4 regions of the Mesorhizobium sp. M0029 genome follow, and region 1 is predicted to be linked to each of the others. Evidence: predicted binding sites of a transcription regulator. Region 1 holds the regulator's gene; each other region holds the start of a gene.

What was found. Region 1 encodes LexA, which represses DNA repair genes until DNA is damaged. Its sites were predicted from a motif close to TGTTCNNNNTGTGTTCNG; they were not measured.
Region 2: dinB (DNA polymerase IV) is a predicted target of LexA. The motif match lies at 1,278-1,295, and genes of this name have one in related genera.
Region 3: parE (DNA topoisomerase IV subunit B) is a predicted target of LexA. The motif match lies at 850-867, and genes of this name have one in related genera.
Region 4: dnaE (DNA polymerase III subunit alpha) is a predicted target of LexA. The motif match lies at 1,198-1,215, and genes of this name have one in related genera.

What each region holds. Positions count from the first base shown of each region.
Region 1 covers NZ_JAMYVF010000002.1:65,246-67,449, forward strand. The annotation lists gene NKJ76_RS03440 (GntR family transcriptional regulator) at 1-509, shown strand, start outside; gene lexA (transcriptional repressor LexA) at 715-1,497, shown strand; gene NKJ76_RS03450 (ComEC/Rec2 family competence protein) at 1,491-2,204, opposite strand, start outside.
Region 2 covers NZ_JAMYVF010000011.1:166,444-168,647, reverse strand. The annotation lists gene NKJ76_RS19510 (hypothetical protein) at 1-59, opposite strand, end outside; gene NKJ76_RS19505 (heme-copper oxidase family protein) at 326-733, opposite strand; gene NKJ76_RS19500 (hypothetical protein) at 887-1,123, opposite strand; gene dinB (DNA polymerase IV) at 1,357-2,204, shown strand, end outside.
Region 3 covers NZ_JAMYVF010000012.1:193,215-195,418, forward strand. The annotation lists gene cpaB (Flp pilus assembly protein CpaB) at 1-679, opposite strand, end outside; gene parE (DNA topoisomerase IV subunit B) at 938-2,204, shown strand, end outside.
Region 4 covers NZ_JAMYVF010000012.1:169,452-171,655, forward strand. The annotation lists gene dnaE (DNA polymerase III subunit alpha) at 1-1,071, opposite strand, end outside; gene NKJ76_RS20630 (acetyl-CoA carboxylase biotin carboxylase subunit) at 1,333-2,204, opposite strand, start outside.

The DNA.
Region 1 (2,204 bases):
GGCTGGTGGTCGAACTGCCCCTGCTGGTGGAATCGATCGAGGAGGGCGACCGTGAGTGGGAAGACGCGGTCGTTGCCGCCCACTATCGTCTCTCACGGTGCGGGTCTGTTCTCGACGATCCATCGGATGATGCGGTCGACGCGTGGTACGAAAAACACGATGCCTTCCATGCGGCGCTGCTCAGTGCCGCGACATCCAGCTGGCTGCTGCGCTTCAATGCGACGATTTCCGACCAATTGCATCGCCATCACCGCTTTCTGGGTCTGGCCCCGACGCTGCGCGCCGCCGCCGGCCGCACGGATGGCCACCGGAAGGCCGTGGCGGCCCTGCGCGACGCCGTGGCGATCGAACACCATACCGCCCTGATGGAAGCGGCCCTCGATCGCGACGTCGAACGTGCGAAAACTCTGATGACCGCTCACATCGGCTACACGCTGCAGGTCTATGCCCAGAGTGAACCCGGCGCGGATGCTGCGCAGCCCCGTCCGAAAAGGAAGCGGCGATCGTAGCCGACGACGCAGGGCACTTTGTCTTCGTTTCACCCCGTTGCCGGCCAACGACTACGAGCGCCGCTCGCGGTGCCGAACGTCACGCTGAACAAAACGTCAACACATTCATTAAACTTTAAAAGGTTGCGGAACACAACTGGAACAGATAGTGTTTGTTCTGGGTTTGTTTTTTCTGATTCTGGTTTCAGAACCCCTGGGGGCCGCGATGCTGACGCGCAAACAACATGAGCTTCTGATGTTCATCCATGAACGCCTGAAGGAGAGCGGAATCCCGCCGTCCTTCGATGAGATGAAGGAAGCGCTTGACCTCGCCTCCAAGTCCGGCATCCACCGCCTGATCACGGCGCTTGAGGAGCGCGGTTTCATTCGCCGGCTGCCGAACCGGGCGCGCGCGCTGGAAGTGCTGCGGCTGCCCGACTCGATCGCACCAGGCCTCAATGCGGCGAGGAAGTTTTCGCCGAGCGTCATTCAGGGCAGTCTTGGTCAAACCGGCCAAGGGCAAGGCGGCCAAGGACAAGGCGCGATGGGCCAAGGCGGTATCGGCCGCCAGATCAAGCCGGGCTCGCCGTCGCGTTCGATGTCGGCCGGCAATGACGACGCCGTTTCGGCGGTGTCGATCCCGGTGATGGGACGCATTGCTGCCGGTGTGCCGATCGACGCCATCCAGCATCAGACCCATTCGATCTCGGTGCCGCCCGACATGATCATGGGCGGTGAACACTACGCGCTCGAGGTCAAGGGCGATTCGATGATCGAGGCCGGCATTTTCGATGGCGACACGGTCATCATCCGCAATGCCGACACAGCCAGCCCCGGCGAGATCGTGGTGGCGTTGGTCGACGATGAGGAAGCGACCCTGAAACGCTTCCGCCGCAAGGGCGCCTCGATCGCCCTGGAAGCCGCCAACCCGGCCTACGAGACCCGCATTTTTGGACCGGACAGGGTGAAGGTGCAGGGCAAGCTTGTCGGATTGATCCGGCGCTACTGAGCCGGCTTGGGTTTGTACTTTTCACGCTGGTTGTAAGGCGGCAGGCCGCGCGCTTCGCGGGAGAAGCGGCGTTGCTCGTGCCAGGGGCGATACGGCTTGTCGACGGCGAAGCGGATGGTTGGCGCTGCAGCTGCCGATTGCGGATCGAAGAAGACGGCGGCGCTGCCGTCGCGGGCCAGCTGTTTCTTCGTCACGACCAGCACCAGCGGGTCGCGGCACGGATTGTAGGCGGTGGCGTCATCGATGACGATCAGGCTCGCGAAGGCACAGGCCGGCCGCGCCGTCTTGCGGTCTTTCGCAAGCGCTACAATGGCTCCGGAAGGGTGCCGGGCGATACAGAGATCGCCGGTGCAATAGAAGGGCGAGCCGGGCGGCAGATCGAGCGGATCGAGATCGAACCGCGTATCTGTTGCCTCGAAAATCTCAGGTGGGATAATGGTTTCGGCCCGCAGCGCCCGTTTCCAATTGTCCGTGGTGAATTCGTTGGAGCGTTCGCGGTTGAGGGCGAGTTCGCCGCCACCGATCGGCATGGCCACCAGATGCGCATCCTCGGATATGAGCACGTCTGGCGTAAGCACCTGCGGCACCGTCAACAGGCCGGCCAGCGCGAAAGGCACGGCCGCCAACCTGAGCCAGGTGGTGGCCATGGTGGCGATGACGAGGGCGACCGCCACTAACAGCACCGAGCGGATGGAGATCAGCCCGAC
Region 2 (2,204 bases), on a different contig from region 1:
TTCAGATCGGCGATGCGTCGGCCCAGTGAGGCCGACGTTCCGATTTCTCTGTTCGACATGGTGGCCTGCTCCTCCCCCAACCCATGCTGTGGACGTACTCAAGTCTGCCTATATATAAGGCAGCGCGAATACAGTCGCCGCAACGCGCGATATCTGGGAAGGTTCCGGCGCCAAATAGTCACGAAATAATACGTGGTGGGACTCGGGTATGTTAAGCGCCGACGCGGCGATAGACACCGCAGCCAGCGGCTGCGGCCATCGGCCTGGCCAACCCGTGTCGCGGGTCGCGAATGCGGGTCGGACTTTGATCGCCGCGCGCGAACAGTCAGCGAGAGGCCGGAACCACGCCGGACACCGAGCGCGCCGTTTCGGGCGAAAACACCACGAAAGCAAAAACCAGAACGGCAGCGGCGATAATGACCGAGCCGCCGGCGACGATCGGTTCAAGCGCCGGGTTTCCCTGCAGCATCACATACAGCGCCGGCAGCATGATCACCAGGCCGAGTGTGTAGAGCCCGTAGTGGATCATGGCGATGCGACGCGCCGCCTTTTGCGGATTGAGCGCGTAGTAGCCGCCGAAGATGGCGCTCGTCACCCAACCGAGCAGATTGATATGCGCGTGCGCCGGAAAAGCGGCGTGGTCGCCCGAGATCGCCATCTGCAGGCCGGCCGCAATCCCCAACATCAGGAACAAGATGGCAGTTTTGAAAAAGAGTTCCGAAATCCTCGGCATGTCATTTCTCCCCCTATGCGGTCTGCGACCGCTTGCGTCCTGGAGAATACACCCACGCACAGAAATTTTCCACGCCGCGCTTATGGGCCATGCCTGCACAGCTTTTTGCACGCTGTTCGACTTTTCTGGCTGCCACAACCCGGCGCCGCCCCGCTACGGCGTCAGCAAGATGTCGGCGCCCGCTCGCTCGTCGAACACCACCGCGCAGCCGCGCCCCAGCGCCACTGCCGACAGCGCGTTGGCCACCGTCTCGTCCGGCGATACGAAATCACCGGTCAGCACTCGCAACTCCTCCACCGCCCTGGCCATTGACACGCAGTGCCCGGCAACGCGATCGCTCGTGCAGGCGTCAATGACGCTGACGAGGTCGATCATCTCGAACTGGCCCATACCGGCCTCCACAAAAACAGCGTCCCGTCGCGGATATGAACGCCGAGGCGAGAGACAATGTTCCGCAGGTCCGATGCCCAGGCGGAGCACTCGACAGCCCGACCTGGAACGGGCCGGCCGGCGACAACCGCTTCGCTTGACAATAGGCCCTGTTTGTTCTCTATTTGTTCGGCAAAAACGCCTCTCACAACAGACGCGGCTAATGCTGCAACGCCGCAAAGGGAACGGTCGGGATGGAGCCCACCATCCTGCATGCGGATCTCGACGCCTTCTACGCCTCGGTCGAGCAGCTGCTCGACCCGGCGCTCAGGGGCAAGCCGATCGCCGTCGGCGGCGGCGTCGTGCTTGCCGCTTCCTACGAAGCCAGGGCTTTCGGCGTGCGCGGCGGCATGCCCGGACGACGCGCGCGCGAGCTTTGCCCCGGACTGATCTTCGTCGGCGGCCATTTCGCCGACTATCAGCGGCTGGGCGACGCCGCCATCAAGGTGCTCGACGATTTCACGCCGCTGGTCGAGCGGATTTCCATCGATGAAGCCTTTGCCGACGTCGCCGGCTGCACGCATCTGTTCGGGCCGCCGGCCGAGATCGCCGCCACGGTGCGTCAGCGCGTCCGGGCAGAGCTCGGCCTGCCGATCTCGATCGGCGTGGCGCGCACCAAGCATCTGGCCAAGATCGCCTCGCAGGTGGCCAAGCCCGACGGGCTGGTGGTGGTCGATCTGGACACCGAACTTGCCTTCCTGCATGATCTGCCGGTCGGGCTGATGTGGGGCGTCGGCCCGGCGACCAGAGCGCGGCTGGCCGAGATCGGCATCGAGACCATCGGCCAGTTGGCAAAGACGCATGGTGGGGCGCTGCGAAGATCGCTCGGGCCCGCCGCCGGCGAAAAGCTGGCGTCGCTGGCATGGAACCGCGACCCGCGAAAGCTCGAAACCCACAGGCGGTCGCATTCCGCCGGCGCGCAGTCGGCGCTTGGCAGACGGCCGGCCGAGGCGCGTATCTTCGGACCCGTCCTGCTGCATCTGGCAGACCGGGTCGCCAGCCGGCTCAGGGCGAAATCACGGCCCGGGCGCACGGTGACGGT
Region 3 (2,204 bases), on a different contig from region 1:
TGCCGACGGTGCGGGCAAGCGCCACTTTCTGCGCGCCTTCGGTCGTCACCTCGATGGTCACGGAATTGGCGATCTGCGGTGTGGTCTGGCGCTCGTCGGCGCCCTGCCCCACGGTCAGCACCTTGGCGTCGGAGACGACGATCTCGGAGGTAACGGTCGATCCGGCAGCGCCCTGCGCGTTCTTGGCCACTTCCTGGATTTCGCCCGCATCGCGTGTCAGCACCACGTCGACCCGGTCGCCCGGCATGACGAAGCCGCCGACACCGGCGATCTCGTCGGTGCGGATTGTCACCGCCCGCATGCCGGGCGTCATCATGTTGGACAGCGTCGCGCGGCCGTTCGGCCCCGACAATTTGCTGATCAGCACCGGCTCGTTGATCTCGATCGGCGACAATACCACGCGGCTGCCTTCGGCGAGCAATGCATTGACTGTGGTGAACGCGCCCTGCGGCACCGAATCCTCGGACCATGGGATTTCGCTGAGCTGCGCCCGGTCAAGCTCCATGCCGTAACGCAGCGGCGCGTTGGCCACCACGATGGTCTTGAAGACAACCTTGGGGACGGCGGGCGCCGGGATCGACGCCGTTTTCTCTTCGGCATCGGCCTTGGCCTGGCTTTTCACCCAGAAATCCGCGGCAAAGATTGAAATCGCGCCGAAGACGGCAGCGATGCCAATCATCGTTATGGCCTTGCCCCTCACAACCAACCCCTGACTCTCGTGGTCTTTTGTTTTGTTGGGGCGACGCTAGGCCGCTTTGTTAAAGATTCAGGAATCCCAGCGGCTCCGCACGGACCTATTTCCGCCGGCTTGGTTATCGAAAGGTTTTAGGATAAGAAGGGGTTAAATCCCCGAACGTAACAGGAACTTCCGTCGCTTGGCGCCGAAAAGCGTGGCAGTATCGACGGGTGATTCGCGGCACCGGATTCTATGGCAGGCATGGACGACAACAACGATCTTTTCGGCAATCTGGAAAAGCAGCCCCAACCGGCTCGGACACCTTCGCGCCCGGCCGACCCGCTTGTGCAGGCCACGAAGCGTCCTGCCGCGACCAAGGACGGCAGCGAGGGCTATAGCGCCGCCGACATCGAGGTGCTGGAGGGGCTGGAGCCGGTGCGGCGCCGTCCCGGCATGTATATTGGCGGCACCGACGACAAGGCGATGCACCATCTGTTTGCCGAGGTCATCGATAATTCGATGGACGAGGCGGTCGCCGGCCATGCCACCTTCATCGATGTCGAGCTGTCGGCCGACGGGTTTCTGACCGTCACCGACAATGGCCGCGGCATTCCGGTCGATCCGCATCCGAAATTCAAGAAACCGGCGCTCGAAGTCATCATGACGACGCTGCATTCGGGCGGCAAGTTCGATAGCAAGGTCTATGAGACCTCCGGCGGTCTGCACGGTGTCGGCGTCTCGGTCGTCAATGCGCTGTCGGACCATCTCGAAGTCGAGGTCGCGCGCGGTCGCCAGCTTTACCGCCAAAGGTTCTCGCGCGGCGTTCCGGTGAGCGGGCTGGAGCAGCTCGGCGAAGTGCACAACCGGCGCGGCACCAAAATCCGCTTCCATCCCGACGAGCAGATTTTCGGCAAGGGCGCCGCCTTCGAGCCGGCGCGGCTCTATCGCATGACCCGCTCGAAAGCCTATCTGTTCGGCGGCGTCGAGATCCGCTGGAGCTGCGACCCATCGCTGATCAAGGAAAAGGACCAGACGCCGGCCAAGGCGGAGTTCCATTTCCCCGGCGGCTTGAAGGACTATCTCAAGGCATCGCTCGGCGATGATTTCCAGGTGACCCGCGAAATCTTCGCCGGCAAGAGCGAGAAGCAGGGCGGCCACGGTTCGCTGGAATGGGCGGTGACCTGGTTCGGCGGTGACGGCTTCGTCAACTCCTACTGCAACACCATCCCGACCGGCGAAGGCGGCACGCATGAGGCCGGCTTTCGCAATGTGCTGACGCGCGGGCTTCGGGCCTATGCCGACCTGGTCGGCAACAAGCGCGCCTCGATCGTCACCTCCGAAGACGTGATGATCTCGGCGGCAGGCATGCTGTCGGTGTTTATTCGCGAGCCGGAATTCGTCGGCCAGACCAAGGACAGGCTGGCAACGATCGAAGCCATTCGCATTGTCGAGACCGCCATCCGCGATCCCTTCGACCACTGGCTGGCCGACAATCCGCAGGAAGCCTCCAAGCTGCTGGAATGGGTGA
Region 4 (2,204 bases), on a different contig from region 1:
TTGTTCGACCGTGTAGCCGGAAGTGGGCCCATGCGCAGCCAGCCGCGCCTCCAGCCCCTCATGCGCCTGCCGGCGTAGCTCATCGGCCTCCGCTTTCAGCGCCACCTCATTGTCGGCGACATCGCCGCCGGTAAAGCGTGGCAGGATCGGATTGCGGGTCTTGGGATAATAGGAACAGCGCAGCGCGATCTCGACGGTGTTGTCGATCGCTTCCGGCAGGTCGGCGAACAGCCGCGCCATATCCGCCTGGCTGCGCAGGAAATTGTCCGAAGTCAGCCGGCGACGGTTGTCGGCGGCAACCACCGAACCCTCGGCAATGGCGATCAGAGCATCATGCGCGTCATAGTCGTCGCGGGCGGCGAAGAACGCCTCATTCGTGGCGACCAGCGGCAGATCATGGATATAGGCAAGGTCGACCGATGATTTCTCGATAGCGCGGTCATAACCGGAAACACGGTCCAGCTCGACATAGAGCCGGTCGCCGAACAGCGCCTTGAGTGCCAGAAGCCGCGTCTCGGCAAGATCTCGGCGATCCTCCTTCAGCGCCCGGCCGATCGGGCCGCGCGGCCCGCCGCTGAGGCAGATCAGGCCATCGCTATGGCCTTCCAGCATTGCTGACGTCAGATGCACGGGCTCGCCCGGCGGCGTCTCCAGATAGACCTGGCTGACCAGCCTGACGAGGTTGCTGTAGCCGGCCTCGGTGGCGGCGAGCAGCACCACGGCGTGCATCTCCGGACCATGGCGGCGGCGGTCGCGCTGCGCGTCGCTGGTCTCGCCGGAAAAGGCGAGATCGATCTGGCAACCGATAATCGGCTGGATGCCTTCCTTCACCGCCTTCTGGGCAAATTCCAGCGCGCCGAACAGATTGTTTGTGTCGGTGACTGCGATTGCCGGGCACTCGTCCTTGACTGCATGACCGACAACGGCGGCGACCTGCAAGGCGCCCTCGAGCAGCGAATACGCCGAATGCACGCGCAGATGGATGAACGGCCGCGCCGGTGCCTCCGGGCGCGCAGCAGCGAGCGCTGCTTCGCGCCTCAGGGGATCGCGTGGAAGTTTGTCATCCGCCATGATGTTTCAAATTGCTCGAAGGGCTTTGAGTCGATGGAGATGTATTGTCCCGGACCGGGCGATGCCAGTCCAGCACAAATGACCACCGACCACAGGCTTCCGTACCCAGCCGCACGGCTCAGAGATTGTTCGAAATTCGCTCTGGCGAGTCATAATGATGGTGGTTTCGAGAACCGGAGCGCAGCGGCCATTGGTCCGTGAGCACGGGAAGCGCAGAAACCACCTTCAGATGGCCGCCGGAGTAGAATTTCCAAACAATCTCTAGGCGAACTCCATGATCACCGCATCGACAGCCAGGCTGTCACCCGGCTTGGCGTTGAGCTTCGACACGACAAGATCGCGGTCGGCGCGCAGCACGTTTTCCATCTTCATCGCCTCGACCACGGCCAGCGTCTCGCCGGCCTTGACCTCCTGCCCCTCGGCAACCGCGATCGACACGACCAGGCCCGGCATCGGGCAAAGCAGCATCTTGGACGTGTCCGGCGCCACCTTCTCCGGCATCAGCCTTTCCAGCTCCGCCGTGCGCGGCAGCATGGCGCGCGCCGTCACCGACATGCCTTTCCAGGCAATGCGCAGGCCGTTCGGCGCCGGCCTGATCTGCGCCGTGACCTTGCGGGCACCGACAGTGCCGCGCCAGATGAGGTCGCCCGGCCGCCAGTCGGACGCCACGGTCAGCGCTTTGCCGCCATCGACCGACAGATCGACTTCCATCGGAATGGAGATCATGCCCTCGATGATCGAAGCCTGGAGATAGTCGTCGCCGAGCTTCACCACCCAATCGCGCTTGAGTGCGCCCGAATGCGGCGCCAGCCGCCCGCCCAGCCGGTCAAGCCGATCGCGGCGCAGAAGCTCGACCGCGGTGGCGATCGCCGCCAGCACTGCCTTTTCATCGCCATTGGGCACGATCGGCGCGAAGCCGTCAGGATATTCCTCGGCGATGAAGCCCGTCGATATCCGCCCCTCGCGCCAGCGCGGATGCTGCATCAGCGCCGCCAGGAACGGGATGTTGTGCTCGATGCCGTCGACGACGAAACTGTCCAGCGCTTCCGACATGGCATCGATGGCCTCGATACGCGTGGGCGCCCAGGTGCAGAGTTTTGCCACCATCGGATCATAGAACATCGAAATCTCGG